2 regions of the Paenibacillus sp. Marseille-P2973 genome follow, and region 2 is predicted to be linked to the other one. Evidence: riboswitches for the same ligand, from Rfam matches in the RefSeq annotation. Region 2 holds a riboswitch; the other holds the start of a gene.
What was found. Region 2 has a riboswitch for cyclic di-GMP ahead of KB559_RS22790 (methyl-accepting chemotaxis protein). Riboswitches for the same ligand answer to the same signal wherever they lie in the genome.
Positions count from the first base shown of each region.

Region 1: linked by a shared signal. The riboswitch ahead of KB559_RS08400 (MucBP domain-containing protein) and the one ahead of KB559_RS22790 (methyl-accepting chemotaxis protein) in region 2 are both predicted to bind cyclic di-GMP.

Region 1 is NZ_JAGQEH010000003.1:294,021-309,261, reverse strand. Features, by position in the region: partial or broken gene KB559_RS08400 (MucBP domain-containing protein) at 1-2,001, opposite strand, end outside; cyclic di-GMP riboswitch class I at 2,153-2,241, opposite strand; gene KB559_RS08395 (DUF4349 domain-containing protein) at 2,490-3,581, opposite strand; gene KB559_RS08390 (ABC transporter ATP-binding protein) at 3,700-5,478, opposite strand; gene KB559_RS08385 (AraC family transcriptional regulator) at 5,641-6,543, shown strand; gene fabF (beta-ketoacyl-ACP synthase II) at 6,626-7,864, opposite strand; gene KB559_RS08375 (helix-turn-helix transcriptional regulator) at 8,057-8,893, shown strand; gene cysK (cysteine synthase A) at 8,947-9,882, opposite strand; gene KB559_RS08365 (DUF4269 domain-containing protein) at 9,988-11,361, opposite strand; gene KB559_RS08360 (NUDIX hydrolase) at 11,404-12,018, opposite strand; gene yqeK (bis(5'-nucleosyl)-tetraphosphatase (symmetrical) YqeK) at 12,048-13,172, opposite strand; gene KB559_RS08350 (class I SAM-dependent methyltransferase) at 13,172-14,002, opposite strand; gene KB559_RS08345 (histidine phosphatase family protein) at 14,006-14,569, opposite strand; gene KB559_RS08340 (DJ-1/PfpI family protein) at 14,605-15,186, opposite strand.
Region 2 is NZ_JAGQEH010000019.1:38,970-54,210, reverse strand. Features, by position in the region: gene nadA (quinolinate synthase NadA) at 1-594, opposite strand, end outside; gene ftsH (ATP-dependent zinc metalloprotease FtsH) at 926-3,061, opposite strand; gene hpt (hypoxanthine phosphoribosyltransferase) at 3,162-3,701, opposite strand; gene tilS (tRNA lysidine(34) synthetase TilS) at 3,737-5,203, opposite strand; gene KB559_RS22805 (protein kinase domain-containing protein) at 5,253-6,191, opposite strand; gene KB559_RS22800 (vWA domain-containing protein) at 6,175-6,921, opposite strand; gene KB559_RS22795 (non-ribosomal peptide synthetase family protein) at 7,097-10,846, opposite strand; gene KB559_RS22790 (methyl-accepting chemotaxis protein) at 10,873-12,633, opposite strand; cyclic di-GMP riboswitch class I at 12,799-12,891, opposite strand; gene spoIIE (stage II sporulation protein E) at 13,062-15,241, opposite strand, start outside.

The DNA.
Region 1 (15,241 bases), on a different contig from region 2:
TATCGTGCTCGGAGCCACTTCATCCGTCGTACCTTTCTTCAGGTACTTCACCGTTACGTTTTGTTCGCTGGCGGTGTAGTAGAAGATGTACTCGTTGTTGCCTTCGGCTTTAATCGTGTAACTGTCAGTAGCTTTCTCTGGGGTGTAGCCCGGAGCGTTCGCCGCTGTCAGTTCGATCGTTTCGCCAGTCAGGCCTTTCACTGTCGTGCTTGGAGCAACTTCATCCGTCGTACCTTTCTTCAAGTACTTCACCGTTACGTTTTGTTCGTTGGCGGTGTAGAAGAACGTGTGCACTTGATTTGGTTCAGAAGTAAACGTATATTCCAGTTTATCAGGCGCCACTACACTATAGCCGTCCACGAGCAAAGCCTTCAGTTCAACTTTCGAACCAGAGAAGCCCTTTTGGAAAGTAGGGTCCTTCAGTTGTTTGCCTGAATCCTTTTCCAGATATTTTACGGTTACGGTTTGTTCTACTGCTGCCGTATAACCGAACCAAATGACTGGTGAAGGATTAGTAACTGTCAGAGTTACATTCCTAGGACTTTCTCCTACTTTCAACTGGTATCCTGCAACCGTTTTGGCAGGTACAGAATGAGTTGATCCCATAGGGAAAGCTTCCTTACCGTTTTGATCCTTGTAATACTCGCTATATAGTGCTTCTGCGAATTCCGGTGCCTCGACTTCAACGCCTTCGGCATTGATCGGCTTGCCGTTCGCATTGACTTTATAGCCCTTCATGAGGATGGAACCATTACCGATGCTTACTTTCGGCACCTCAAAATCCTTCGAAACTTTTTGGTTATTTACGTCCGTATATTCCATGGTAGTCTTACCGTTCGTAGGATAGAGGGTATTAGAAACCGGGTTTTTGGATTGGTCCATGACCACTGTGTAAGTGAATGTTGCTGGTTCGCCCTCGGCAATATTGCCGACATTCCAATTGAATTTTTCAGTAGCGGCGTCCCAAGTTACAGTCCCTTGCGATACTGTGTAATCTGCTGGACTAATTTGAGCTCCCTGCAGTTTGAGGTTGAACATATCTCCCATCGGATCAATTACTTTTGCGCCTTGTGCCGCATAAGAGATTTTCCCGGCCATTTCGCGGAAAATGGTGTTCAGCTCATCGCTGTTGGCAGAAAAATAACCTTCATTCTGAACATCCTTCAGAACTTTGATCGCATTGCTGTTTTTGGAAACGTCGAGCCCGACCGAAAAAATCTTGAGGCCTGCATCTTTAGCGAGCTTCGCCTCCGAAATTGTTCCGATACCGTTATCTTTTACGGAGAAATTGTTAATTTCATACCGTGAAGATTTGGAAAGATCATAATCTCCACCAGTTCCAAGCGTAGTTCCATAATCAAATTTCGTAATGGCAAAACTATAGCTGTTATTTTGCCAACTGGAACTTTTGGCCTGTGTTCCCTTGAAACTGTAGGTTGGCTCTCCGTCACTTAATACGACGATTACTTTATTCTGAGCGGAGCTGTTCGCCAAAAGATCGCGGGCATTTTTCAAACCTGCTTGAATATTGGTACCGCCACTCGCACTGATATTGTCAATGGAAGTCTTAAGGGCATCCTTTTGACTAGGGCCTTTAAAGTCAGAGACATTTGTGGCTGACTTATTAAAGGAAACAACGGCAATTCTAGTCGATGACCCGTTTAACAGCAAATTGTCCACGAATTTCTTCGCAGCCGTTCTTGCGTCAGCCAATTTGTAGTCAGTTTCCCACCACCAATCTCGGTCATCCATACTCCCGGACTTATCAATTACAAGCACTACATCAGAGCTCGATTTGATATTTTTCCCCTCGGCTTTGAGCGTAATTTTCCACTCGCCCGACTTGCCTGTAGGTTCTGCCGTTTTGCTTAATTGAATTGCACCGGGATTAGGCCAGACCGGATCGCCCGAAGTCGTCCCTGCTCCAGAAGCTGTCAAAGGACTAATTAAAAGTGAAAACAAACATAACCAAGATACTACAATCTTTAACCCGCGTTTCATAGGTTCCTCCTCAATTTTTCATGGAATTCCTCCCTTTCAGACACTAGTTTCTACCCTCCTTACTGTGGAGCATCTATTTCTCACGGATTGGAACCGCTGAGAACATAGGAAAATAAAAAAACCGGCTACACAGACAATGATTAATTCATTGTTATGCAGCCGGACGGTCATTAATCCCAAAGATTGTTAGACTCCAAGGCTTTGCGACCTAATCTTTCGATTAGTGTGCCAAATATTCAATTTCTAGTTAAAAGGTCCCAAGCTCTAGTTAATCCGAATTATGTAGATTAATCATTCCTATGATGGTTTCAATATATTTCAAAAAAAAAAGCTTGTCAACTAACGAATATGAGAAATATATCATATTATTTCAAACAATCTTTCCTTCGATAAATTCCGACATTCTATATTCTATCATTTTTCAATAAAGCACAAATTAATACAAATGAAAAAAACGGAACGAAAGGATGCCCTTTCGTTCCGTTTCATCACTTCGGTTCCTGCCCATCCTCTTCTTCGGTGGTTTCCGGTGACGAAACCGTTGATTCTCTGCTTTCAGTATCTCCAGGCAGAGAAGGGGTTCTATCTATCGATTGTCCCGAGGTCCAGTTTGCGCGGTTGCGGCGACTCCGGTTTCTTCTCCGTATCGGCCAGACGATGGCCAGAATCAGCGCGGCCATCAACAATAATGGCAGAGCACCGGACAATACGACTACAAGCCATTGAAGAACAACCGAGATGGCGTCGATGCTTCCGTTTAAAGCATTTTGAGCCCGTTTGAAGAGAGGCTCTTTATCTTCGTCCTGTTTAATAATCGATTTCTCCATTGGTTGATACAAACGGATTTCAATAGTAGAGAAGGAAACATTGTTATCAATATAACGCATTCTCCCTTTAATCTGCTCGATTTCCGTCTGAATCCGTTCCAGTTCGTTGACGAATTCGACCAGTTGGGCCGTTTTTGTGGCCTCTTCCACGAATTTGAGGTACCTTGCCTCCATGGCCTGTTTTACTTTAAGCCGTGATTCCAAATCCACATATTCTTCGGAAACGTCCTGTCCCTGGATGCCCTGCTGCAAGGATTCCGGTTTCAACTGCTCCAACCGGTCCAGAAAAGAAGAAAATCCCGATGACGGAACCTTGATTACAAAATTGCCGCCCCGCTCATGCTGGGATTGATTTTCCGAAAATTCCACAATGTATCCGCCGGCCAGCGTAATCAGATTGCGGATTTCCGACTGCGTCTTCCCGTAGTCCTTGACTTCCATCACTACATTAGCCCGGTAAATCAGTTTTTTATTCAGGCCGGCTGCCGAATCCGTCCCCTGAAAACCGGATGATGCGCGCTCCGATTCGGCCGCCGTCTCTCCGGACGGGACATTTCCTCCCGTATCGGCGGCCGGACTTTCGGACGTCAGACTCTCCTTGGAGTCGGACGCAGCCTGATTCGAAGTGCTGGTCGTCGAGCTTTCATAAGCCCCAGCATCATTGCTGTTGGACCTGTCGGCGCTGCCGCACCCGCCGAGCAATAAAGCTAACACCATAGTTAAAACAATTGCACGAATTCCCCATCTTTTCATTTGAATCGCCCCCTGTTTAGATCTATATTGGCTCTATTCAAAATCAAAGACGCTTCCAAGGTCTGGAAAGTTGCCGGAAATATTAAAACTTCAATCCAATATCAGAACATCGAAATGCTTATAAGTTTTTCAGTTTATAGAATTCGCCTTTCAAGGCTAATAGCTCATCATACGTGCCGGATTCCACCACTTTTCCTTTCTTCATGACGACGATCCGGTCGGCGTTCTTGACGGTCGACAAACGGTGAGCGACGATGAACGTCGTTCTGCCCCGCATGAGCTGCTCCATCGCCTGCTGGACATGGCGCTCCGACAAATTATCGAGCGCGGACGTGGCTTCGTCCAGAATGATGATCTGCGGATCGCGGATCAATGCGCGGGCGATGGCGATCCGCTGGCGCTGGCCGCCGGACAGCCGTCCGCCATGCTCACCGACCGAGGTCTCCAGACCGTCCGGCAGGCCGTCGATTACATCCTGCAGGTTGGCCATCCAGATCGCTTCCCGGATCTTTTCCTCGGATATATGTGGCAGCCCGTACGTAATATTCTCCCGGATGGTGCCTGAGAACAAGATATTGTTCTGGAGCACGATCGCCAAGGACTGCCGGTATCTCGTCATGCTGAGGTCGCTCATCGGAATGCCGTCGATCATAATTGTACCTGACTGCGGTTTATAAAAACCTATAATCAGATTCAATATCGTCGACTTGCCAGAGCCCGATTCCCCGACAAAGGCCACGGTTTCGCCCGGCTTCACATCCAGCGAGAAGTCATCGAGCACATGGCGGTCAGAGCCTTTATACTGGAAGCTAACGCCCTTGAAGCGATACGCCCCGGCGATTTGGTCGGGCTTCTGCCGTCCTTTGTACTCTTCCGTCTCTTGAGACAGCAGCACTTCCGTTACCGAATGCAGAGACTCAAATCCCTTGACCAAGTTAGGGTACACGTTCAGTATCGAACTCACAGAGCCCGTAATCATATTAAAAAATCCCTGATACATCACGATATCCCCGATTTCCATATAGCCCAGATGAGCCAGGAAGGCGGTAAAGAACAGACACCCGACCTGGAACAGCTGGAAAACGACCCAACTGGAAGAACCGAAATAGGCTTCGACAACGTCGAGTTGATGGCCGCGTTCCCGGATATTTTGCAGCGCCATATCAACTTTGCGGATTTCCACATCCTCCAGCCCGTGAGCCCGGGTAACCGGAATCATTTCAACGGTCTCCGATACTTTACCGGACATCTCCTCGATATTCTGGCGGACATCCCGGTTACGCTGAGCCATTTTGGATCGGAAGAAACGAACCAGAAAAATCGAGGTCGGCGCCATAAACAAGAAGAACAGCGCGACGATCCAGCTATTGTACAGGGTCAGCCCGATCACAATAATTAAATTGATGGCCGCCGGGATGATGGACATCAGCATCTGCCGGGAAAGAAAATCGATAGCCTCGACATCCCGCAGTATTTTGGATTGAAGCCGCCCTGCATTCATGTCTCCGTGATAACTGAGCGACAGTTGCTGCATTTTGCGAACGAGTGTGCTGCGGAGGCCCGCCTCTACATGCCGGACTGCTTTGCTGATGTAACTGATGTGCAGCGTATGCATGGGAATGTTCTGCACGATCAGCACGACGATGACCGCCAGGTTGATCCAGAACTCGCTCATCGAATGACGATCCGGATAGCTTACGATGTTAATGATATTGGCGGTAATGATCGACAATACCCAGGTCGGCGAATGCTTGATTGTATAATAAAGCGCCGATAAGGCCACTTTGCTCACATGGTCCCTGTACAATCTGGTGAGGAGGCTGAACGGTTTGATCCTGGTTCCTTGCTCCGTTTCAAATGCTTTGGAATAATCCAAATTTGATTCTGTTTTTGCCATAGGTTTCACCCGCTTTATCCCTTATGATAGTAATATGTATGTGTATCCCGTCGAACGACAGAGTTTAGTATAAGGCTCCTGCCCGGCTTTCTCTATAACATATTCGGCCCCGTTATTACATAACATTTAACCAAATCGGACATAAAGGAGCTGATAGTCAACATGAGCACGATTTATCCCGAAAAAGTGTTCCCGCATTTCCGATCAGAAATATGCCTGTTCTCGCCTCATACCCGTCACGTGGAAAAAGGTTGGATCTGCGGGCGGCATGTGCATCACATGATGCTTGAAATGCTGCTGGTGCTGGACGGAAGCCAAACGGCGATCCTCGGATCAAAGGAATATGAGCAGCAAGCGGGTGATCTTATCATTGTATCTCCGATGCAGGTGCATGATTTTCAAGTGCGGCAGGCGGACAACGCCTCTTTTTTTACGATGCATATCCATCTTGATCTTGAAGATACGGCATTTCTCCATTTGATCGGCGCACTCAACCATAGTTACTATCCGCAGGGTCACCCGTTAAACGATAACCTCGTTCCTTCCATGCGACGAATCATGAATACCCTGTATCAGGAAAATAGTCCGCGGATACCGCTTCTACGGGAGCTCTATACAATACTGGGGCATATGCAGGAATATTTCGCCGCTGCCCGGGACAAGCAAGAAACCGACTTCCAGAGCGAGCTTCCGACGAGAATCGCCCGGGAAATCCAAGGAAGGGTGCTGCGGAGAGATGAAGATGAATCAAGCTCAACCGGAGATTGGCTCGAGGATATTTCCCGCCGCTTTGGAATGAGCCGCAGGCACTGTCACCGAATCTTCACCCAGGCGTTCGGAATGCCACCCCGTGAATATCTCATGGTGCTCAAACAGCAGGAAGCGATGCATATGCTGGTTACCAGCAATGAATCGATCGAGCAAATTGCTTACCGGATCGGCTATGAAAATGTACAGAGCTTCAGCCGCCAATTTGCGGCCTGGGCCGGATGCACGCCAAGTGTTTTCCGGAAAAACAACATGGATCAATGTTTCCATTTAACGCCGATAGATGTTGGATCATAAGTAAACGTGAAAAAGACAGCTGACGTGGAGTCCATCCACGTCGCTGTCTTATTTTTATTGTTAGCTTCCTGTTTCCATGGGCTTAAGCTTGATATCGTGCAAGCAGAATTGCTGCGTTATGGCCGCCGAACCCGAACGAATTGGACAGGCCGATCGACAAGTCCGCTTCCCGAGCTTGATTCGGAACGTAGTCCAGATCGCAAGCCGGATCGGGATGATCCAGATTGATCGTAGGCGGAATGACGCCGTCATTCAGGCTCCGAATCAACGCAATCGCCTCCGCCCCTCCCGCGGCGCCGAACATGTGGCCGGTCATCGATTTGTTCGCCGTTATAGGAATGTCTTTGGCCTGTTCGCCGAACAACTTCTTGAGCGCCTTTGTTTCCGCCAGATCCCCTACCTGGGTGCTGGTCGCATGCGCGCTCACCACGTCAACCTCTGCCGGAGTAATCCCTGCCGATTGGAGAGCCCGCTTCATAGCCAGGAAAGCTCCTTCCCCTTCGGGATGCGATGCCACGACATGATAGGCGTCCGAGCTCGCGCCGTATCCGATCACTTCGGCGTAGATGGGAGCCCCTCTGCGAAGTGCATGGTCCAATGACTCCAAGACAAGAATACCGGCGCCCTCGGCCATGACAAATCCGTCGCGATCCGCATCGAACGGACGGCTGGCCTTCTCCGGATGCTCGCCGCGCTTGGACAACGCCGTGGCGTTACCGAAGCTGGCCAGCGACAGCGGGTGGATCGCCGCCTCCGTCCCGCCGGCAAGGATTACATCCGCATCGCCGCTACGAATCAAGCGGAACGCTTCGCCTATCGCGGTATTGCCGATCGAGCAAGCAGTCACCGGCGACAGCGTTGGCCCCATCGCTCCGAATCGAATGCTGATTTGCGCGGCCGCCATATTGGAAATCATCATCGGGACCAGACTCGGACTTACACGGCCGGGCCCGCGGTTTTGATAGGCCTCCATGTTATCTGTCAACGTCTGAATACCTCCGATTCCGGTCCCGACATAAACCCCGAACCGCTCACGATCGATCAGGTTCACGTCAAGGTTGGCTTGCTTTACCGCCTGTTCTGCGGCATATAGACCAAATTGTACGAAGCGGTCCATTTTTCGAGCCTCTTTACGGCCGAACAGCGCTTCCGGATCAAAATCCCGAACCTGCCCCGCAATCCGTGTCCCGAAAGCCGATGCATCAAACAAATCAATATAGGATATTCCGGATTTCCCTTCCTTCAGGTTGCTCCAAAACGTCTCCACTTCATTGCCAAGCGGCGAAACGATACCCATTCCCGTAACTACAACTCTATCCATAACAAGACCTCCTTGTAATCTCCTTGTGTTCCATCCGGCCTTGTCACCAGTTCAGCCGTCTTTGTTCCTATTGTATCCCTTCCTTATCCTATTACAAGTTTGTAGTTATCCTAGTATAATGTATAATACAATAACAGCCTAACCTTAAATCAACCAAATCAACTCAAGCCAAGCAGGACTGGAGGCAGAACAATGCAAGCCGATCCCCGTTTGAAGGCACTTTCCGAATTCTTAAAAAGCCAACGCTCCAAGCTCCACCCGAACAGCGTAGGGTTGCCGTCGGGTTCGCGCCGCCGGACGCCCGGATTGCGCCGTGAAGAGGTCGCCCAGTTAGCCGGCGTCAGCACAACTTGGTACACCTGGTTGGAGCAAGGCCGCGATATCAAAGTGTCCGCTTCGGTGCTCGATGCCATTGCAGGAGCGTTGCGCCTGAATGGCGATGAGCGGAAATACTTGTTTGATCTGGCGCTCGACAACGGATTTCATCCTGAGCTGGGCGGCGAGAAAGAAGCCGTAATCAGCCCTTCGCTGCATAAAATCCTAGAAGAGCTGAAATATTGTCCGACCCTGATTTCGGACCGACACTGCCATATCGTCGGCTGGAATCCCGCGGCCTCCCACGTTTTCTTAAATTTCGAACAGATTCCTGAGCCGGAGAGAAACCTGATTTCCCTGTTGTTCAGCAAAAAAGAGCTGCGCAGTCTCGCCGTCAATTGGGCTCACTTCGTCAAAGGATTTCTGTCGATCTTCCGGGCCTATTACGGCCAGTATGTCGCCGATCCGTGGTATTCGAATTTCATCGAACTTATGGCAGCAACCTTTCCCGATTTCCAGGAGCTCTGGAATCAAAGCGAGGTCAGTGCCGCTCCCGAGGTTATGATTGAGTTTCGTCATGCCAAAGCCGGGAAAATGCTGTTCAATCTATCCTCTCTTCAAGTCCAAGGAGAAGCGGATTTACGTCTGAGCATCTATACGCCGGCACCTCAAACGGCAACGGAAATTAAACTCAAGAAATTGATCGAGGGATAAATTTAAAGGCGGCACCCTGTAAAAGGTGCCGCCTTTAAAACTCATATCATGTTTTATTCTTCCGGGAATAAAGGTGTAGACAAGTAGCGCTCAGCCGTATCCGGCAGCAGCACAACGATGTTCTTGCCCGCATTCTCCGGCCGTTTAGACAGTTGAAGTGCTGCAAATGCCGCGGCACCGGATGAAATCCCGACCAACAATCCTTCGGTTCTCGCAAGCAGGCGCGATGTACTAAAGGCGTCTTCATCCTTCACCGGCATGATTTCATCCACAAGACTGCCGTCAAAGTTTCTCGGGACGAAGCCCGCACCGATGCCTTGGATTTTGTGAACGCCGCGTTTTCCTCCCGACAAAACAGGCGATTCATGAGGCTCCACCGCCACGATTTGTACCGAAGGATTGCGTTCCTTCAAAACCGCGCCGACCCCGGAAATCGTACCGCCGGTTCCGACGCCGGCCACGAAAATGTCAACCTTGCCGTCCATGTCTCTCCAAATTTCTTCCGCGGTCGTCTCCTTATGTACATCCGGATTGGCCGGGTTCTCAAATTGCTGGGGGATGAACGAATTCGGCGTCTCCGCAGCCAATTCTTCCGCTTTGCGAATGGCTCCGCCCATTCCTTCCGCGGCAGGTGTCAGCACCAATTCAGCGCCTAACGCCAAGAGGAGCTTTCTGCGTTCAATCGTAAAGCTCTCCGGCAGCGTAATAATCAGGCGATATCCCAGCGCAGCCGCTGCAAACGCAAGACCTACTCCGGTGTTGCCGCTGGTCGGTTCAATGATGATGGAATCCGGATGCAGCAGGCCTTTGGACTCGGCATCCTTGATCATGGCAAAACCGATCCGGTCCTTGACGCTGCCCGCCGGATTGAAATACTCCAGCTTGGCCACCAGTCTGGCTCCTGCTTCCGTTTTCTCCCCAAAATTGTTGAGCTCCAGCATCGGAGTATTTCCGATCAGATCCGTTAAATTGTTAGCTATATTACCCAAGAAAAATCCCTCACTTTACTAAATTCCGACGTAATAAGTCGGCCTTCTTTCACTCTAACACCGTCCGGAGCGGAAGTAAAATAACGGCCAACCCAGACGGAGAAATCAATCGCTTGATTTCTTCAGCAAGTTCAGCAAAGCATCATCGGACCATGTCTCCAAATCCAGCAGTTGCGAATACGGATCGCCATCCAAGTTAAGCAAACGGGCAAACGCGGGCTCGGTTTTGACTCCGTTTTGCTTTAATTCGATAACACTCCGCTTAAAACTTTCCCCGAACAGCTTCAACAACCGAGCCTCCACCATCATATGGCGGTATCCGTTTTGCGACCGGGTAGGCACAGGTTGGGCGAACAATTCCACCGGCCATCCTTCACACCGAAAATTCACTTTGCATCTTTCAATCCCGCCGACTTCGCGCCTAACCATGGTGAACCCGTCCATGTGACCGAAGCTTCGCTGCACAAGGTCCTCGAACCATTCAAAATCATGGACTTCACAAGCAATATCCAAATCACTTCCCTGTACCTGGATATCTATAGGAAAGGTGCCCACCAGAATCGGATCGAACGGTTGCAGTATGTCCATAAAGAAGTGTCGCTTCATCAGTGAATCAATTTTGCGGAAATGATGCGGTACGACTGACGAGCTTAGGAATTCTGCCAGTTCCCTCTTTCCCTTTACCGAATCGTACGCCGTATTGTTCAAAATCGTTGTGGTGCTTTCCAAAGTATCAACGATTTCGAGCGCCAGTTCTCTTTTGCAACGAAGCACCTCGATGGTGCCATCCACGCCGGTCAAACCGCAGCTTTTTCCATAGCCCTGCCCGGTATAATATTCGATAAAGCCTTCGGACCATGTTCGTGGCCGTTCCTCCACCGCCTTCCGGAAAGTACGATCTACATCCTCTTGATCAACGTAGATGACTACAGGATCCAGCTTTTGAACCGCTTGTTCCAGACGCTTCACATACCGGAGAATTGCCTCTTTCGGAACATTATGCTTGACCAGCCCTACGGTAAGGGGATTTTGGATAAAACAGCATTCAAAAATATAGGTCGCTTGCTGCCGTTCGGCAATTTCCGCAAATTGTGACCATTTCTGCACGATCCATTCAGCATTTTGTTCAAACGGCAATTCATATATATCATTCCGGAACATCAAATTGGAAAGTTCCTCGGGAAAATCCACGCCATCGACTTCTCTCAGCTTACGGTAAGGCAGAAAAAAGTGACGTCCTCTCCGGACCGAATTCTGCTCAAAAATAGGCGCAAAGCTGCTGTATTCCGAGAGCAGATGGCGGTACTCCTCTTCGGGGAAGCAGGCGACGCCGTCATAATCCGCCGGATGCTCCAGATTCCCTTCCAGAAACAGCTTTGTCTCCAGCCCAAATTCAGCTAGAATTTCACTTGCCCATCTCGCATGGGTTGACTTGCCCGCACCGGGCAGCCCTTCGATCAATACTAATTTACAGGTCATGGTGTTTGTTACCTTTCTTTATGACAATTCGCAGCTTACCTGCTAATCCAGCCATACTTCATGAGCCGAATTTCTTGTTTGAAACAGCCACTGAATCTGCTTCAACGTGACTCTTTCCGCCGAAAGCGGGGGCAATTCATCCTCGCTGAAATATCCGACCTGAAGCGTCTCCAGCCCGGCTTGCGCCTCTCCGCCCGTCACCTCGCATAGGATGAACATCTTGTATACATGGGATGCCGCCGGAGGATGATCATGGAACTTCTTGTCCAATACGCCCAGCAGCCTGACCGGTTGCACCTCAAGCCCGGCCTCCTCTTTAACTTCTTTGACAACCACTTCTTTCGGAGACAGTCCGATATCGGCCCAACCGCCCGGGAGCGCCCAGTCTCCATCCAGCTTTTCGCGGACCAGCAAAATCTTGTCCTGCTCAAAAATAACCCCTCGGACATCCACTTTAGGCGTCGCATATCCGGTCTCGCTGGCAAAGAGCGTCTTAATCTTATCACTCTCTACCTCTGTATACTGATTCATGATCTCTACGCTTAAATCCCGCAGCATCTCAAATCGCTCCAGATCATAAATATCTTTTGAATAGGCAAGCCCGGCCTGGCTAATCGCCTGGATCTGCTTGGCCCATTCCAACCATTTCAGTTGCATGACCCGCTCCCCTTCCGTGACTATGAAGATTATCCTTCATTCCTCGCATAAAGAATGTAATCGGTCATTGGCGGCGTTATATTTTCCATTCTCAAATGGGTTGCGATTTGTCCCCGATGATAGCTTCCATGGAGTGAGACGTGCGTTAAAATATCCAGAATAGCTGACGTAAACGGTTCCCCTTTGCTGCTCCGATAGGAAACCTCACCTTTTAACTGGCCCGCCCCCAAGTTTGCAAAATACTGCCGATAGCCCTCCGCGTTTACCAAGGCCAAATCGATGCAATACTGCAGATTCAAGCCTTCCGACGGCCAAATCTCCCGCGTTGTCTGCACGGAGCCATTCAGACGGGACAGCCAGACCGCTTCGGCCGATAAAATATGAGCAAAGAGCGAAAGCGGCCGTTCAGGCACGTTTTGCTCTTCTTGCAGACGATTAATAATCTCGCGATTGGCCCACGACATATGATCATAGACGCGCAACAAATACCGCTTCACGGGATCGGCTTCTTCTTCCGCTAATTCCAGAAGCTCTTCTCTGGCTTGAATCAGCCAGGAATGGACGAGCTTCATTTTATCCCGTTGGCTCCATACATGATCCAGATAAGCAAATACCGCCTTGTCGAGCTGGTGTTCATCAACCTGTCTGCGAACTTCGTTTAAATAAGGATGGTCACCGGGCAAGTCCCAGGACACTTTATCGGCGATGAAAACCACCTTATCAAACAAAGCGGCATGCGGCTTCAAAGTCGTGTGGCATTCGATGGCCCGCAAAATCTCTTCGTCCGAGATATGAAACAATTGCTCCGCCATTGCCCGCGACAATTTCTGATGCAGAATCCGAGGGTAGGTCCGTTCTTCATCCTCGATCTTAATGCCGATCTCCTCTGCCGTTTCAAGCATTCGACTCACAGGGATGACGTTGCTGACATCATGCAGCAGCGCAGCCTGCTCCGCCTTTTGCGGATCGGCGCCATAAAGCCGGGCAATACGGACCGCATGACTCGTCACTTTTAGGGTATGTTCCCAAGTATCGGTATCCTGATGCAGCTTGAAAAACGTGCCGACATCTTGTAACAGACTTCCCGTCAGCTCAAAACCAGCGCCATATTTGCCCAGTACTTGTTCATTCATAGCTTCGTTTGTATTCTCCATCATGCCGTCTCCTGTTCTGATCCCGGTTTTTTTTGCGCGATAATCAGTAAATGCTCCGTGGCATCACGGTATTGGGGGGCTTCGCTCGTTTCGCTGGCCGCTTGCACCAGATGATCGTAGACTTGCCGATCCTCATTGTAATGCCGGGTTACTTCGGCTCTCATCCCCGCCAGGAAGCTCTCCGCCCCGGCATACGAGACGACATCAAAACCGCCTAGTTCAATTTCCTCCAACGCGCGCGCCGGAATCGAAAAGTAACATTCGGTAAACCCCTGATTCTCATCCAGAGCCTGCTCCTGCAAATACATATAAATATGTTCCGGGTCTCTGTAAGAGTCGCTAAATTCCGTCACCCCCGCCTTCAGAGCACCCCAGGAATTGAGATAGGAAAACATGGCTATCCCGCCTGGTTTCAACACTCTGAAGGCGTTACGGATGATGTTTATGCGCTCCTGTCGATCTTGTACATGATATAACGGCCCCAAGAGGAGAACGCCATCGTAAATTCCCGCATCCAAAACCTGCAGATTTCTTGCATCCTCACATATGTAAGCCTCAGCTTGCAGTCCGAGTTCCCCGATCCGTTCCTCCGCTAAGGCAAGCTCCTTTGCGGATAGGTCAAATAAGGTGACCTGGTACCCCTGTTGCAGCAGCTCGATCGCATACCGCCCCGGCCCGCAGCCAATATCGCAGATATGTCCCGAATCCGGTAAGTATCTATCCATCAGCCGCAGGGTTGACAGCCATTCCACCTGACTGTACGGATCGTTCAACCGGTACCACTCCTGCTCCGCATGGCTATCGTAATAGTCCCTAACGATTTGGCTCATGCTTCAAACGCCTCCCATTATTCTGGATACTTGCTTTAAGGCGGTGCCGTCAAAATGAACCCGGTATATATCCGGCATTGTTGTCGACCTCCAAAATTCGAAGCCATACCTTGGGTCAAAGGTCTGTAACATGAGAGTCATGATATCTCCATGCGTTCCCAGCACCAGGGTCAGCCCCTCATATTGCACCAACAGGGACAATAACGCTTGGACCGCCCTGTCCGCTGCTTCCAAGCTGGATTCTCCCTCGGGAAAAGCAAACTGAGGTTCTTCGTACACTTTCCGCTTTGCATCGGCAAAACTCAAAGGAGCAAACCGCCCGATATTTCGTTCTCTTAAATCTTCAAACTGCTTAATCGGCTTCCCTTTCCAATCCGCCAACTCCTGAATGGTTTCAACGGATCTCACATAAGGGCTGGACACAAAGACGTCCAACGGCTCATCTTGCAGCAACTCCTTGATTATCTTTGCATCCCGGGCACCTTGTTCCGACAGTCCTCTTTCTCTTTCCTGCCCTTCTACAAAGGCGGAATCCGCATGTCTGACAAAATAAACGACCGTTTCCATCCCGATTTCACCCTGCTTCCGAATGAATCTTTTCTTTAGAATTCAATGACGCCCTCCATGTCGTAAGGGTAGTCAATTGACGCTTTTACCTGCCGTAACGCTTCTTCGCCAGCAAGCCATTTGACGATGTACAATGCCAGGTCAATCGAGGTAGCCACCCCTCCTGCCGTAATGAGCTTTCCATCTTTGACGATTCTTGTCCGGATGACTTCGCCGCAATAGGGCTCGAGCAAATCATAGGCATTCGGATGCGTCGTCGCCTTTTTCCCTTCCAGGAATCCCGCCGCTCCGAGCAGCAGTGAACCCGTGCAAACCGATACGATGTAGGGGCAATTTTCTCCTTGTCGGAGCCAGGATACAAAGTCTTCGTTAAACCGCAACGTTCTCGTTCCCATACCACCGGGTACAAAAATCATATCGTACTGGGACAGATCAGGATTTACCTTGTTTACTTTGATCGTCAAACCCAATTCATCCGTCACTTCATCCGCAGGTCCGCAAAAATCCCAGGTCACACCCTTTGTTTGTTCAAACATATTGAGCCGGTAAATAACATCATAAAAGCCGATCAAGTCCAAAAAAGTCAGCCCGTTAAATACAACAAAGGCAATCTTCAATACTGTCCCTCCTATCAGATGATTTTTCCGCTGACATCAAACTTGATCATCCCAT
Region 2 (15,241 bases):
CTTCGCCTTCATTTCGACCACGTCTTTCACAGTCAACATATCATGCGTATTGCAATACCCTTCCCAAATAATGAGCTTTTTGTCCGTATGCTGCTGAACGTAATGGCCCAGATTTTTATCGGGAACCCAGATGATCTCTTCGGCATCTACCGAATTAATAACCTTCACTGCATTGGAAGAGGTACAGCATATATCCGTCTCCGCTTTGATTTCGGCCGATGAGTTAATATAAGTGACCACCTTGGCGTTAGGGTGCTGTGCCTTCAGCTTGCGCAAACCGTCCACATTAACCATGTCGGCCATCGGGCAGCCTGCCCGTTCGTCCGGAATTAAGACCGTCTTGTTCGGAGCCAAAATTTTCGCGCTCTCGCCCATAAAGTGAACCCCGCAGAACACGATGGTCTCAGCATCGGTTGAGGCTGCCTTTTGGGCAAGCAGAAAGGAGTCGCCGCGAAAATCGGCCACCTCTTGGATTTCATCGCGCTGATAATAGTGCGCTAAAATAATGGCATTGCGTTCCTTTTTAAGCTGAACCAACCTCTCCCGAAGTTCACGGTTCATTTCCGCCTTCCGCTCCAGTGCTAGAGCTTCCACCTGACTTCCTCCCCTAGAATGCGCCCGCGGTTCAAGCCGCGATCCTCTCTCTTGTCCGCATCTCCTTTATGATTGTGCAAAAATACGCATACTTCCCGTCAACGTAACCAATTTCACACGGTGTGTTTAACAACTAATTTACACAAGGGAATTAGGGCTGTCAATCAATCTGTACCGGATAGATCAAATTTTAGGCAAAATCATGTGCACCTGCGTATTGGCCAATCCCTCCCGAGAAAATACGATCCGGGATTGAGCCATTGAATCGGACAATAAAAAAAGGGAGACTCAATGAGTCTCCCTTTCGTGTTTGGTTGTATACGGCTACGCCTTATACCGTTGGCGTATTTCCGCCTCCTTGGCCGTTGCCGTCTTTATTGTCTTGGTCCGGCGTTTGCGGAGCATCACTTACCGTACCTTCGGGTGCATCCACCGTAGGGTCGTTAGAGATGTCGTTCGTGGAACTTCCAGGAATCTCGTTCGGGATATCCCCGGTAGGACCTGCAGGTGCCGGATCCTCGGTTTTACTCTGGATACGGACGCGTACGTCCCCGATGTTATCCACGATCGGCTCGCCCGGTTCGGAAGAACCGTTGCCGCTGTCATTGCCGGCTTCGCCGGTTTCAGGCAGCTTGCCGTTTTCGATCAATTCCTTGATCTGCTCCAGTTCCAGCGTTTCGACTTCGAGCAAAGTTTCCGCGATGAGGCGAACCTCGGCGGCATGCTCGGTCAACAGCTGTTTACAACGCTCATACGATTCAGTAATGAAACGCTGCATTTCCTGGTCGATCTCGTAAGCGATCTGATCGCTGTAGTTCTGTTCGTGTCCGATATCGCGGCCCAGGAACACTTGGCCTTGCGATGTGCCGAACTGCATCGGTCCAAGCTTCTCGCTCATACCGTATTCGACGATCATGCTGCGCACAATGCTTGTCGCTTGCTGGAAGTCGCTATACGCCCCGGTGCCGATTTCGCCGATGAACAGCTCCTCCGCCACGCGGCCGCCCAGCAGGCCGGTTACCTTATCAAGCAGCTCTTGCTTCGTAACGAGCATCCGGTCTTCCTTCGGCAGCATGATTACGTATCCGCCGGCACGGCCGCGAGGAATGATCGTAACCTTGTGCACCATATCCGCGTGCTCCAGGAAGTAGCCTACAATCGTATGGCCCGCTTCATGGAACGCCACAATCCGTTTCTCCCGATCGCTGATTACGCGGCTGCGCTTCTCAGTACCGACGATAACGCGGTCAATCGCTTCATCCACTTCACGCATAGAGATATCTTTGCGGTTGCGGCGAGCCGCCAGCAAAGCCGCTTCGTTCAGCAAATTCTCCAGATCGGCGCCGGTAAAGCCGGTCGTCCGTTTGGCGATGACGTCCAGGCGAACGTCCTTGGTCAGCGGCTTGTTGCGCGCATGAACTTTCAGTACCGCTTCGCGGCCCTTCACGTCAGGACGGTCAACCGTGATTTGACGGTCAAAACGTCCAGGGCGCAGCAAGGCAGGGTCCAGAATATCCGCGCGGTTGGTTGCCGCCACGATGATAATACCTTCATTGCCGCCGAAACCGTCCATCTCAACGAGCAACTGGTTGAGGGTCTGTTCGCGTTCGTCATGCCCGCCGCCGAGTCCGGCGCCGCGCTGACGGCCTACGGCATCGATTTCGTCGATGAAAATGATACAAGGCGCGTTCTTCTTCGCATTCTCGAACAAATCCCGTACGCGGGAAGCACCGACACCAACGAACATTTCCACGAAGTCGGAACCCGAGATGCTGAAGAACGGTACGCCCGCTTCCCCGGCTACTGCACGGGCAAGTAACGTTTTACCGGTCCCCGGAGGACCCACGAGCAGAACCCCTTTAGGGATACGTGCTCCAACCGCGGAGAATTTCCGCGGGTCTTTCAAGAATTCAACGACTTCGACAAGCTCTTGCTTCTCTTCGTCGGCTCCAGCTACGTCCTCAAACGTAACCTTCTTCTTCTCCTCATTATAAAGACGGGCCCGGCTCTTGCCGAAGTTCATCACTTTGCCGCCGCCGCCCTGTGCTTGATTAAACAGGAAGAAGAACAGAATGAACATGATCGCAAGCGGAACGATGGATGTCAGGAAAGTCAGCCAGATGCTTTCCCCCTGCATCTTTTTCCAATTCAAATCGAATTTGTTCGTTTCGCTGAGGTCGGTAATTTCCTTGAGCACATTCTGGTCATAAGGGATATAGGCGGAGAAGTTCTTTGTTTTCGTCTTGCCGTCTCCAACTTCAACTCTATACTTACCGGTTACCAGATAGGCGTAACCGTCGAATTTCCCGGTTAATTCCTCGACGTTGTTTTCCTTCAATTGCTGCCGCAGTTCGGCATAACTTGGGTTGACGGTTGCCTCATTTCCGCTGTTGAGGAATTGGACGATGCCCACCACGACTAAGAAAAGTATCAAATAAAAACCAGAATTCCGGATGAACCGATTCATCCCCTACCTCCTCTCAAAACCTTAAGTTATTTTAACATAGCCGCCCACGCCTTTCAAAAAAACGGCGGAGCCTGCTCCGGCCTGACTTCAGCCGGTAGATTTAGCTTGTGTATACTTCCGGCTTCAGCACTCCGACGAAGGGGAGGTTCCGGTATTTCTCGGCGTAATCCAGGCCGTAACCGACAACGAAAGCATCCGGGATTACGAATCCCGATAAATCCGCCTCCAGCTTCACGGTCCGGCGCGCCGGCTTGTCAAACAAGGTAACGATCTTGACGGAATTAACTTTTCTCCGCTCAAGCACATCAACGAGATAGCTAAGTGTGAGACCGCTGTCGATGATATCTTCCACGATCAGGATGTCTCTTCCCTCTACAGAGGAATCCAAGTCTTTGATAATCTTTACTTCCCCCGATGAACGGGTGGAGGCTCCGTAACTGGATACCGCCATGAAATCAAGTTCCAGCGGAACGGTGATTTCCTTAACCAAATCAGCCATAAATATAAAAGCGCCCTTCAGGATGCAGATGACCAAAGGATTCCGGCCCTCATACTCGGCACTTAGCTGGCGTCCGAGCTCCGCAACTTTTTCCTGAATCTGTTCCCGGGTGATCAAAATTTCTTGAATGTCGTTTAACAAGACAAATAACCTCCTACGTTATACTATGAATGCCTTCACTTGGTTAACCCCAAGGTCGGCTCTTTGCTTCCCGTATCCAGAGCCATACGAACAATGGAAGACGTAAGCCGGCTAACCGCTGCAACCGATGAACGCCGAACTCCGGGAATCCATATGATCCGGCCCTTGGCGTCGGTCACCACTGGGATTTGGGAGCGAAGAGAGGGAGGTATTTTCTCGTCGATGAAAATATCTTTCACCTTTTTGCTTCCATTTAGTCCCATAACTTTCATTCTGTCTCCCGGAAGCCGGGAACGCACAGTAAGCGGATAAACGAGCTCATCCGCATCAAACGCAGCCTCGTCGTTGCCTTCCGGCTTCGTTCCTTGAACGCCCGTGGCACTCTCGCGGGTAAACCGCAGGACGTGCCTTATGTCCGTAAGAGCCACCTCCGCCGGAAAATGTTCCACAACATATGTATAATGAGGAATCTGAATTTCCGCTCGGGCAGGCACAAATCGGACTGTATCGTATTCACGCAAGCAGCGGATTCCTCTGCCAAGATCCAGAGACCAAGTCGTAGGGAGGTCCTGGACCACGCCTTTCCGAATGGTTTCTATCTTGACAAAATCGCTGTCATCCGTGCCCAAAGGCAGATAATTTAATATTAGTTTAATCAACCTCCGTTGTAAAGCGGCATGTAAGGAGGTAAAACTCCGAACCCCGAAAGCGGCTCCGCCGTCTTGCCAAGTAACGATTTCGGCATGGATGCGCTCTGTTTCCAACTGCATATAATCGTCTTCTTCGCCCGCCACATCGGCTAAACGGTTCAAGGAATCCGCCAACTGTTCATTATATTGCCCCAAAAAAGGCAGCACATCCAGCCGGATCGCATTTCTTGAATACTTCGTACTGAGGTTGGAGCTGTCGGTTACATAAGGTATGCCGGAGCTCTCGCAAGCCGCCACCAGCTGATTCTTGTATATACGGAGAAAAGGACGGATTAGTTCCACATTTTTTTCGCGACGCTTCAGCTTCATGCCTCCCAAGCCCGACGGTCCGCTGCCACGCAAAATCCGCATCAGCACGGTTTCAGCCTGATCATCGGCATGATGGGCCAGGGCAATGGCGGATGCCCCATATTTATCGGCAACGGAATGCAAGAATTCATATCTTTTTTCCCGGGCGGCCACCTGGCCTCCTTTACCCGATTCCTTCATATAAGCAGGAATGTCAAAAACGCCGAGTTCAAACGGAATTTGGAGCTTGCCCGCCAACTTCCGTACAAACTCGGCTTCCGCATCGGATTCACTGCCCCGGAACCCGTGATTGACATGAGCGCAGATCAGCTTCAAGCCAGGCTCAGAATCCCGGGCAATCTCATTTAAAATATGCAGCAGCAGGACGGAGTCGGGTCCTCCGGAAACCGCCGCCACAATACAATCCCCGGGTGCCCACAAACCGTGTTCTTGCCCGGTACGGCGCACTTGCCCCACCAAACGGTGTATTTCGGGATTCATCATGCGCCTCTTCCTTTCTTTAATAGATGGGATTCATATTAAAAGTGTGTGTTCAAAAGCCGAGGGTTAAGTAGATAGCGCATCCCAACAAGGTCAGCGCCAGCGCGAACGCCCCCAACATCCAGCGGGGTGTTTGCTGCCTCGGTTTGCGGCGGCTAAGAGGCGATGTAACGAGTTCCTTCCATAGTTGGCACGCTTCAGCTGTGTCGCCGAACTTTCCGGCAATGGCCCGCTCCATCCAGGCCCGGTAAGGGGCCAAAGCCGGCTCGCTTCGGATGATCGCAAGCAGGTCGCTAGAGCTCCTCATCTGGGGCAACTGGGTAGCGGCCCGTTTGAGGGGTTCCTCGGCCAACAGGTGAATGCATACCACCGTAAAGGAGAACCAGTCATAAGAGGGATCGGCCGTCCTTCCTCCTGCACCCCAAAATCCGCGGTCATACCATTCGGTGAACTGCTTTACGCTGCGCCCGATAGCGCTCACCCCGCCGTAATCGATCAGTTCCACCTCGCCGTAGGGCGATACCAGCACGTTCTCCGGCTTTAAATCACCAAATACCCATCCGTTCTCATGAAGCTGCCGGAGTTGCCGCAACAGGTGAAGGCCGGCGATGCTTAGCCAGGGTCCTCCCCTTTTGGCAAGGAAAGATCGGAGCGGATCCCCTTTAACATATCGCATAACATAGAAAGGAATCTCCCTTCCTTGGAGGGAGTAGTCATCTACCTCCACCAGATAAGAAAGATCCCGTCCCGCGCTGCCGCGCCGGCGGCCCTGACGCTGCAGCGCCTTTAACACATTGATTTCCGATTGTATATCCACCGTGTCGAAGCCCATTTTGAGCGCATACAGCTTGGCATTATCCAGCTGCTTCACCAAATATACGACTCCGTTCGCTCCCCGTCCGAGCAGACGCTGAATCATATAGCGCCCGCCATTCCAGCGACCGGTCACCACCGTTCCTTGCGTCAGAGCCGATTTAGACGACGTAGTCACCGAGTATCCCTTCTCCTCTGCCTGTTTCCTCCGGCCAGTTCTTGGATTCATGTCCCTTCAGTGTACCATATTGGAAGAATTCAATCACCTTCAGGATCGCCGGACCGGTTGGCGTGGCACCCCGCATGGAAAGCCGCTGAAAAATCGAGCGTACCGTTCCGAGATCGGTTGTCCAATCCAGATCCAATACGGCATCCTCGCCGCTGTGCGGCCCCGGGAAATGAAATACGGCCAAGCGGCTGTCTCCTTTTCGGGCACCCAAACTAAGCATCATATCGCGGATAGCCTCTTCCACAGCAGCCAGTTTCGGCTTCATGCTGGCACTTGCGTCTATCAATAACGCAATCTCAAGGGTACTGGTCTCGCTGAGCTCGTCAATCACCTCGACGACCTGGGAACGTTGATCAGGAGGCAGGTCTTCGACGGAAGAATTACCCAAAATTTGTCTCAACTCTTTATTAACCGCGTGCTGAATTGTCTGAACCACGGTTTTCCGGGTCATCATCTGCATCGTCTGAGCCAGCTTTTGCGTGCCCGACAATCTGCTCATCCCGCCGCCGGCTTTAGCAATTTCGGCAATCTCCAAACTGCCGAGCTCTCCGATGGTGCCGTAATCGACGATTCCCACTACATTGACAATAATCCCCTCTTGCTTGGCCAGCGCCGCGGCCATAATCGGGCTCTCTCCAACATTGGAACATCCATCCGTGATCAGCATGATTTGCTTCATTATGAATCCCGCCTTTTTTAATATGAATGATTCGAAAGACTCTCATCTCTATCATTTCCAGTTAAGAGAGAATTCAAACTTAAAAAGGGCGGGTCCAACTATATATTCATGATCTGATGGCAAAAAGACGGCCTACCAAGCCCAAACAAACGGGTTAGGGTAAGCCGTCTTCTCGTTACTGCTCGATCAATACTTTCGGTTTTGGAAAATATCCTACGGAAACGGCGTGATCGGCCAAACGGGTCATATATTCCCGATCGGGTTCCTTACACACTACAGGGGTACCCTGGAGATACTCCACGGTGTGCGGGCACGCAAAGCGATAAGGAGAGTTCTTCGCTCCATCACCCTCGAGCTGGGCCATCGCCAGCTCCATTCCCGTACTATCCTTCGGCACATTGGAATCCAGCAGCCAGGACTCATATTCCGGCCAGTCGAGAAGATCGATCTGATAACCGTATTGCCGGAAGTAGTCTATCATCTGCGTGTAAGAGAGCTGAACCGGATTACAAATATGGAAAAGGCGGCCGGCCGTTTCCTTTTGCAAGGCCAGGGCAGTTATCGCCTCGGCTGCATAGTTTACCGGCGTTATGTCGACCTGCCAGCTGACACTTGGTGCTTTGCCCAGCAGGATCATGGCCTTCAGCATTCTATAGAAGGCATTATTATCGATATTCCGCTGAAAAACGCCGGTCTCTGAATGGCAGGACAAGTTACCGACGCGATATACCGTAACCGGGACGCCCTCTTCCTGACAGGTTCTAACGACAAGCCGCTCCGCAGCAAGCTTGCTGTTCGTATAGACGTTATCGGTCGATACCGTATCGTCATAGCCGTCAAAGCCGGTAAATCGCTCCCATTGCCCGCCAAATGCCAGATCTTCCGGAATCCCGAGCGTGGACACATAATGGAACCGGGTTTTCTTGAAACGGGCCAGCCCCATCAGTCGGTCGGTACTTTCCACATTCACCTTGGCAAAATACTCGGGATCGCCGAAATGCTTCACCTCAGCCCCGCAGTGTACGATGGAATCGATTTTGTCTTCGAGCAGGCTCAAGACGCGTTCATTCAGTCCCAGATTCGGCTGTTCCAGATCTCCTTGTACCGCAAATACGCGGCCTTCCATCAAGGAGTCGATCTCCGGACCGAAATATCCCCTCATTACCTTACTTAGTCTCTGGTAAGGATCCTCGCCCTGTACCGGACGAATCAGGCAGTAAACCAAGGAATCCGTGGTGCGGAGCCATTCCCGCAGCAGCGACGACCCTAAATAACCCGTCGCTCCCGTAAGGAGAATATGACTCTGCCGACCTTCGTTATATTCGGTCAGTGACTCATTACCGAAGCTGCGGGGGTACTCAGCCAGATCCACAATTTCTCCCAAACGGCCGGGGGCTGCATGTTCTCCCGACGCCGTATGTTTCAGTTCGGTCACGCGATCCGCCAGCTTCGATATGGTTGGATAGCTGAAGAAGTCGCTGATTTTCAGCATCGGAAAGCTGGGCTTCAGCAGCACGAGCGTCTCCAGGATTTTAAGAGAATGCCCGCCAATCTCAAAAAAGTCATCATGGATTCCAATAGATTTACGGCGAAGCACATTTTCCCATGCCGTTGCTATTTCCTTCTGCAGTTCATTCTCGGGTGCCGCAAAATCCGCATTCTCCTCTTCTTCGAAAGCCGGGATTTCCATCACGCCGAGACGCTTCCGGTCAATTTTGCCCGTTGGGGAGAGCGGCATTACATCCAGGCATACAAAATAACTTGGAACCATGTACGCCGGAACCTTTGTCTTCAAAAAGGAGGCAAGCTCCGTCTTCCCGGCGGATACGCCACCTTTTAATGTATAAAAAGCGGCAAGCAGCTTCTCGCCCGATTCATCCTCTTTGACGATGATCGCCGTATCCCTGATCGCATCGTGTTTAGCCAAATTTTCTTCAATTTCACCGATCTCGATCCGGTAGCCGCGAATTTTGACCTGAAGATCTTTCCTTCCGACATACTCGATTCCGTTTTCCTGCAGTCGAACAAGATCTCCGGAACGGTAATATTTTTTGCCAGAGTCCGGATTCACGGGATCCGTAACGAAGACCTCTTCGGTTTTCCCGGGCTGATTGAGATATCCTTTAGCCAAACCGACGGAATGAATCAGCAATTCGCCCACCACGTTCAAGGGGCACAGCTGGTCTTTTTCGTTCACGATCAGAACCTCGTAATTCGCAAGCGGCTTGCCGATGCTAACCGTGGTCCATTCATCCGGTACCGGACCTTCAATGATATGAGTTGTCGTTGCGACCGTTACTTCCGTAGGCCCATAGGCGTTCACGATAATCGGCTGATGCGTGAGCTTCTTTTGCAGCGTACGTACCGATTCTCCCGGCAGAGCCTCCCCGCCGATGACAAAGCTTTGAATCTTTACATAGCGGGCCGCTTCTTCCACGCTTAAATAGGAAGATAGCTGGTTGAAGAATACGGTTGGTAAAATTCCGATTCGCGTAGCCCCCGTCTCTTCAATTGCCGACGTAAAGGAGTCGACCGAATACCGCTGCTCGTTGGACAACAGATGTAATCTTGCTCCGCAGCAAAGCGCACTAAAAATATCGTATACCGATGCGTCAAAGCTAAACGTGGAATACTGAAGGATCACATCCTGCTCTGTCATGTGAAGTTGCTCTATGGTAGCCAGCGCCAGATTGACAACGCCGGCATGCGGAATGAGGACTCCTTTCGGTCTTCCCGTCGTCCCTGACGTATAAATCACATAGGCCATATCTTCGGAAAAAATCTCAACGATGTCCGGTTCGCCCGTGTCTGCATCTGCGTCTCCGTCAAGTTGAGTATCCAGACATAAGAGAGAAACATCGCCGCTGCCTTCATCCAATAAAGCGGACAACTGCGGTGTATATGATTCCTTCGTAATTACGATGCGGGAGGAGGTATCGGCAATGATATAGGCATTCCGGTCCTCCGGATGCTCCGGATCGAGCGGTACATAAGCGCCGCCGGCTTTGACGACACCAAGCATCCCGATAATGGCTTCCATACTCCGTTCCATAAAGATGGATACGAAATCACCCTTCTTAAGACCTCTGTTCAACAAGATCCGGGCTACCTGATCCGACAAGCGGTTCAATTCCGCATAGGTCAGCCGCCGGTCCCCGGACGATAATGCAACCCGGTCCCCGCAGCGCTCCACGGCGAGGCGCAGCATGTCCGGAATATGCTGCGGCATGGACGGCCATGTTTTCTTTGTATTGTTCAGCTCCGTATAGGCTTCGACATCTTCTTCCGTCAAAATGCGAATATTGCCTATAGCAGCATTCTCATCGGCCATAGCCGCAGTTACGATACATTCAAAATGGGAGGCAAACTTCCTGACCGTACTCTCTTTAAACAGGTTTTTATCGTAGGTAATATGGAGCAGGCCTTCGCCTTCCACCAGCTTCACATGCCAATTCAGGCAGCTTGCCCCATAGGAGGTGTCCTCGCCGAATATCGTCTGAATCAGAGGAGATTGCCCGGTCAACCGCTCAATTTCTTGCAACGGCAAAGCGGCAAAATCCAAGGCCTCCCATTTATCCAACAGTGTCCGATACAGATCCTTGAATGAAGTCCCCGCCTCGCAACGCACCCGCAGCGGCAACAGCCTGTGCTGAGCATCCTTTACTCCGACAATCTGGTCCTGCTCCCCGCTCATCCGATATAAAAAGGCAAAATAGCAGGCCAGCATCCATGTGTTGTAGTCATATCCCTCGGAAATACGGGTTAATTCCCCTGCGTTGACATTCAGTCTGAAGACGGTTTCCCTTCTATCCCGTCCGGAATTCATTCGGGGATAATCCGTGTAAATATCAAGTCCGGACAAAGGCGGCTGCAGCTCATTTACCCAAAAATCCCGGACAATGCGGTCCATTAGTAAGGTACCCACTCCAATTCAACTCCTTGTATCTCTCTCTATAATTTGAGGCCTTCCACAACTTTCTCCAATTTTCCGGAAATTTGGTTCAAACTCTCCGCCGAATCCACGATTTTACCTGCAGAGGAACGCTGCTCCAGGGCACTGGATTTAATATGTTCCGAAATGTCGGCGTTTCTCTCCGCAAAAACGGAAATTTGCTTGATCGTAGCCGTGATCTGCTCTGTCTCTGCCGCCATTTCTTCAGTCGATGCCGAGACCTCCTGAATTTGGCTTGTAATCGCATCGGTTGCGTGCAAGATGCTATAGAACAGTTCTCCCGTTTCCTTCACTACATCGATTCCTGCCTCGACATTGCGTTGTCCTTCAGTGATGGCCGTCACGGCCGTCATGGTCTCGGATTGGATATACCGAACCAGGTCGGCGATTTTCTCCGCCGATTTCCCGGATTCTTCAGCCAGTTTTTTCACCTGATTCGCTACGACTGCAAATCCGCGCCCTTCGTCACCGGCTCTGGCTGCCTCAATACTCGCATTAAGCGATAAAAGATGCGTTTGCGAAGAAATCTGTGTAATGACTTGTACAATCTCCTCGATCTCCCCGGAGCGTTTCTGAAGTTGTTCTATTGAAGTCACCGAATTTTGAACCGATTGTTGGAGCGAATCCATCTGTCTCATCACTTTACTGATGTTATCGCCGCCCAGTTCGGACTGCTCCTTCATTTGAAGGGAGGCCTCCGACAAGGAGGAAGTACTTCCGGCAATCGTCGATACCCCGGAATTGATTTCTTCAAGGGAAGTTACGCTTTCTCCAATCGATTTGCTCTGCAGGGATACCTTTTCCGAAATTTCCTCGATATGATTGGTAATGTTCATGGAGCTTTGGTGATTTTCTTCGGAAGTCGTAAATAAGACACGTGCCTGTTCTGCCGATTGGGTCGAAACCGCCTTCAGGGTCATGATCATTTCCTTCATATTCGCAACCGTAGCGTTAAACTTCGCGTTGACCTGACCGAGTTCGCTCTCGCCTGCTTTTAACTGCACGCCAAAATCACCCTGGCTGAGCTTATCCAGTGCTTTCATCAAGTCTTTGACCGGCGCGAAGGTTCTGCGCATCGTAATATATTGAAACGATAGAATCACAAGCAAGATAGCAACCAATGCAAGAGAAGTATATTTCAACAGATCCTGCTGCCCGTTAAGGATAATGCTCGCATCAAAGTCCATACCCATATAAGCAAATACTTGTCCGCTTGCATCCTGGAACGGGTACAATACCGTCAGCCACGTCCCATAATCGTCCTTATATGGCTTCGTAAAGGTAATCTGTTTTGTTTTCAACATTTCCTGGACGCCCTTCACATGAAATGCAGGTTGTCCCAGTTGATCCCCCAAGTGAAGACCTTCTCCCTCAAACATATCCAGGATGGCCGTTGGGAAAGCAATCATAAGCGTGCTGTTATCCACTACTTCAGATCCGAAAATATAACCTTGCGCTACATTAGGATGCGTGGCGGATAATTCATCGAATATACCCGTCAATTTCTTCTGGATCGGTGCATTGCGGTCTGTTGTCTTCATAGCCTCCGCGGCTTCAGCCGGAGTAACCTTGTTCATCCAGGCCTCCATGACCTCCTGTGAATCCGACTCCAGCTGATTGGTCAATACTCCGCCTTGGATATAAAAGCTGGATGCAATCAGAATTACGCCAGTCATCAGGATGGAGGCGCTTGTCAAAATCATGTTCTTCGTTACGATACTCCAGCGGCGGATTCCGCCCAGTTCTTGCGGCAACTTCATTACTATGTCTCCTCTTTCTGTCTATAAATGTGTAAAGGCTGCATACCCTGCATCGTCAAAATGCCCCGGCGCTCCCCTCCCTTCCTTCTAATGGCGCAAGAATCTCCCGAATTTAGGCAAAAAAAAAGATAACCTCTAGTAGTAAATACTATAGGTTACCGTTTTTTAGGCAACTGGCTGACATTTCCCCCTAATGGGGGGGATTTAGTCCCTATAGTTTTGCGTCACTGCCTTTCGGCAGTTTTGCCAAATTATATCTAAAATTTTTGAGAAATAGTGCTATATTTGGTTCTTTATTAGAACGATAGAGTCAATTTTACTACAAACTTGAAATCATTCCCATGTAAAATAAACCAATTGTTTGTCTATTTTATGACTTTATGACTAAACAGACCTATTCCTTGCTACACGACCCTCCTACCCAATGCCTAGCTAACTGTCCTCGGCCGTTCCAACCGGGTAATTCCGGGAATATGAAGCGTGGACCATTGAGGCATGAAATGATCGATCTTCGCGACCGCCACGGTCATGTCATCCAGGATCACATTCTTTTGATACCGGATCACGGACTCCAGCAAACAATCGGCAATTTCCTGAGGATCCTCCGATTGAATCTCCTGGATCAGCCGCTTGATCCATAACTCTTTGTTTACGGCATACCCGGGTGCATCATAAATCCCGTCGGTCATCATAATTAACGTATCGCCCGGATGCAGCTGAACCGTCACCAAATCCACCTCGATATCCTGAATGATTCCAATCGGCAAATTGCTGGCCGAAACCGGAATCACTTCCTGTCCCCTTTTTATGAAGCTAGGGGAAGAGCCGATTTTCAAAAATGTGGTCCGGGCGGAGTATTCATCGATCAGCGCCATATCGACCGTTGCGTAAATTTCGTCCGGCGAACGGAGCATCAATATGGAATTCACCGACTTGATGGCCAGGGTTTCATCCATACCGGATTGCAGCAGCTGCTCCAAAATGCTCAGTGCCGTGCTGCTCTCCAATCTGGCGCGCTCTCCATTGCCCATCCCGTCGCTGATGGCCACCGCATAGGTTCCGTTTCCCAGCTCCGCAGCGCTGAAGCTGTCTCCGGATAAGAGATCTCCCCCTTTTGCAGTGCCGGCTACTCCGGTCGTGATCTCATAGGTTTTGGCCGAACCGAAGGTTACGGTAGCCAGGCCATCGCGCCCGCCCGCCGTTGATTCGTCGATAACGGCGATATGCTCGCCCAAGATATCGGACAGCAGCGGGGCAATGATTTTGCGGCATTCATCATATCCCCGGGTATAGGCATGGACAATTTCAATTTCGACGTTGCCGTGATCCAGATTCACGATGTCTATGTTATGAATGGACAAGCCCATTTTTTCCAAAGCCTCGCGGATTTGCTCTTCCTGCTTATACATAGCCTGTCCTTCGCGCTGAATCTCTCTGGCCAGATCCTCCATAACCTGCGATACGCCCGACAATTGTTCCGCTACCAGCAGACGGCTGTCGTATATTTGCCGTTTCCAGTGCATATCATGTTGATAGAGATTGTACTCCCGCTTCATGACCTCCAGCACCTGATCGGTTTTCGTACATATTTTGTTCCACTTGGGAGGAAGTTCGCCTTTGGACAGGTCCGGATTCTCCTCCACCGCCGTCATCATTTCGGTCATATACTTATAAGTTTGATAGAACTTTCCGTCCCAGCAGGCATTGCGGCGGAAGCAGGTGGCACAGGCGTTCTCGGTGACCGCATTCATAAAATGGTCCACTTCCTCGCTCCGTTTGGCAACTTCTCCCGAGCTGGCAATCTGACCGAAGCTGCGGGACAGCTGACGGAAAACTTGAGAAAATTGCGAGACCCGGCCCGCAGTGATTTCACGCATCCGCTTGGCGTATTCATGCTGGGTTTTCGTATGATCCTGAGTGCCGGGAACGTATTTCGCAATAGCGCTAACGACTCCCTTCGGCGTCAATAAAAAGAATGCGACCGCAACGCAGCTCTCCCAGGTAGAAGCCAGCACATCCGCCGGGCCCGTTAGATAAATGGATAGAATCGACGAGCCGAGCAGCATTCCGAAGCCTACGGCCCATTTGCGTCCATCGCGCAGCATCCCGGCCAGCATGCCCGAAAATGCCAGCAAACTCATCTGGTAGAGTGCCGATGTATCGGCCAGGCTAAGAATCAGCCCGGTTACCACACCGACCGAAGCGCCGAGCGTGGCGCCGCCAACTAAAGCAAACAATAGGATTAAATATCTCGTCAAAATATGCTCGATGGACAGTCCGGAAATCTCCCAGCCTACCGAGCCTGTCATTACGGATGCCAGCAAAATGACGAGACAGACGATTTCCTCCGTTCTCAGCTGATAGTTTCTTTTCCTGTAAGTAAAGACGGGAACCGCCTGAATAAACACCAGGGTCAGAACAAAACTGAGTACCGAATCCATTACGATCATCACAAATGCATACCAGGATAAGGACGGGCCGATAACCGCCGTAAACAGAAGGGCTAAAAAGGTGCTTGTAAATACCATCAGCGGCGCATAAGATACATCGGCGCGCTCGAACGATTCCATTCCTTTATGGATCAGAAAGAAAATGAGCAGCTCCGCCG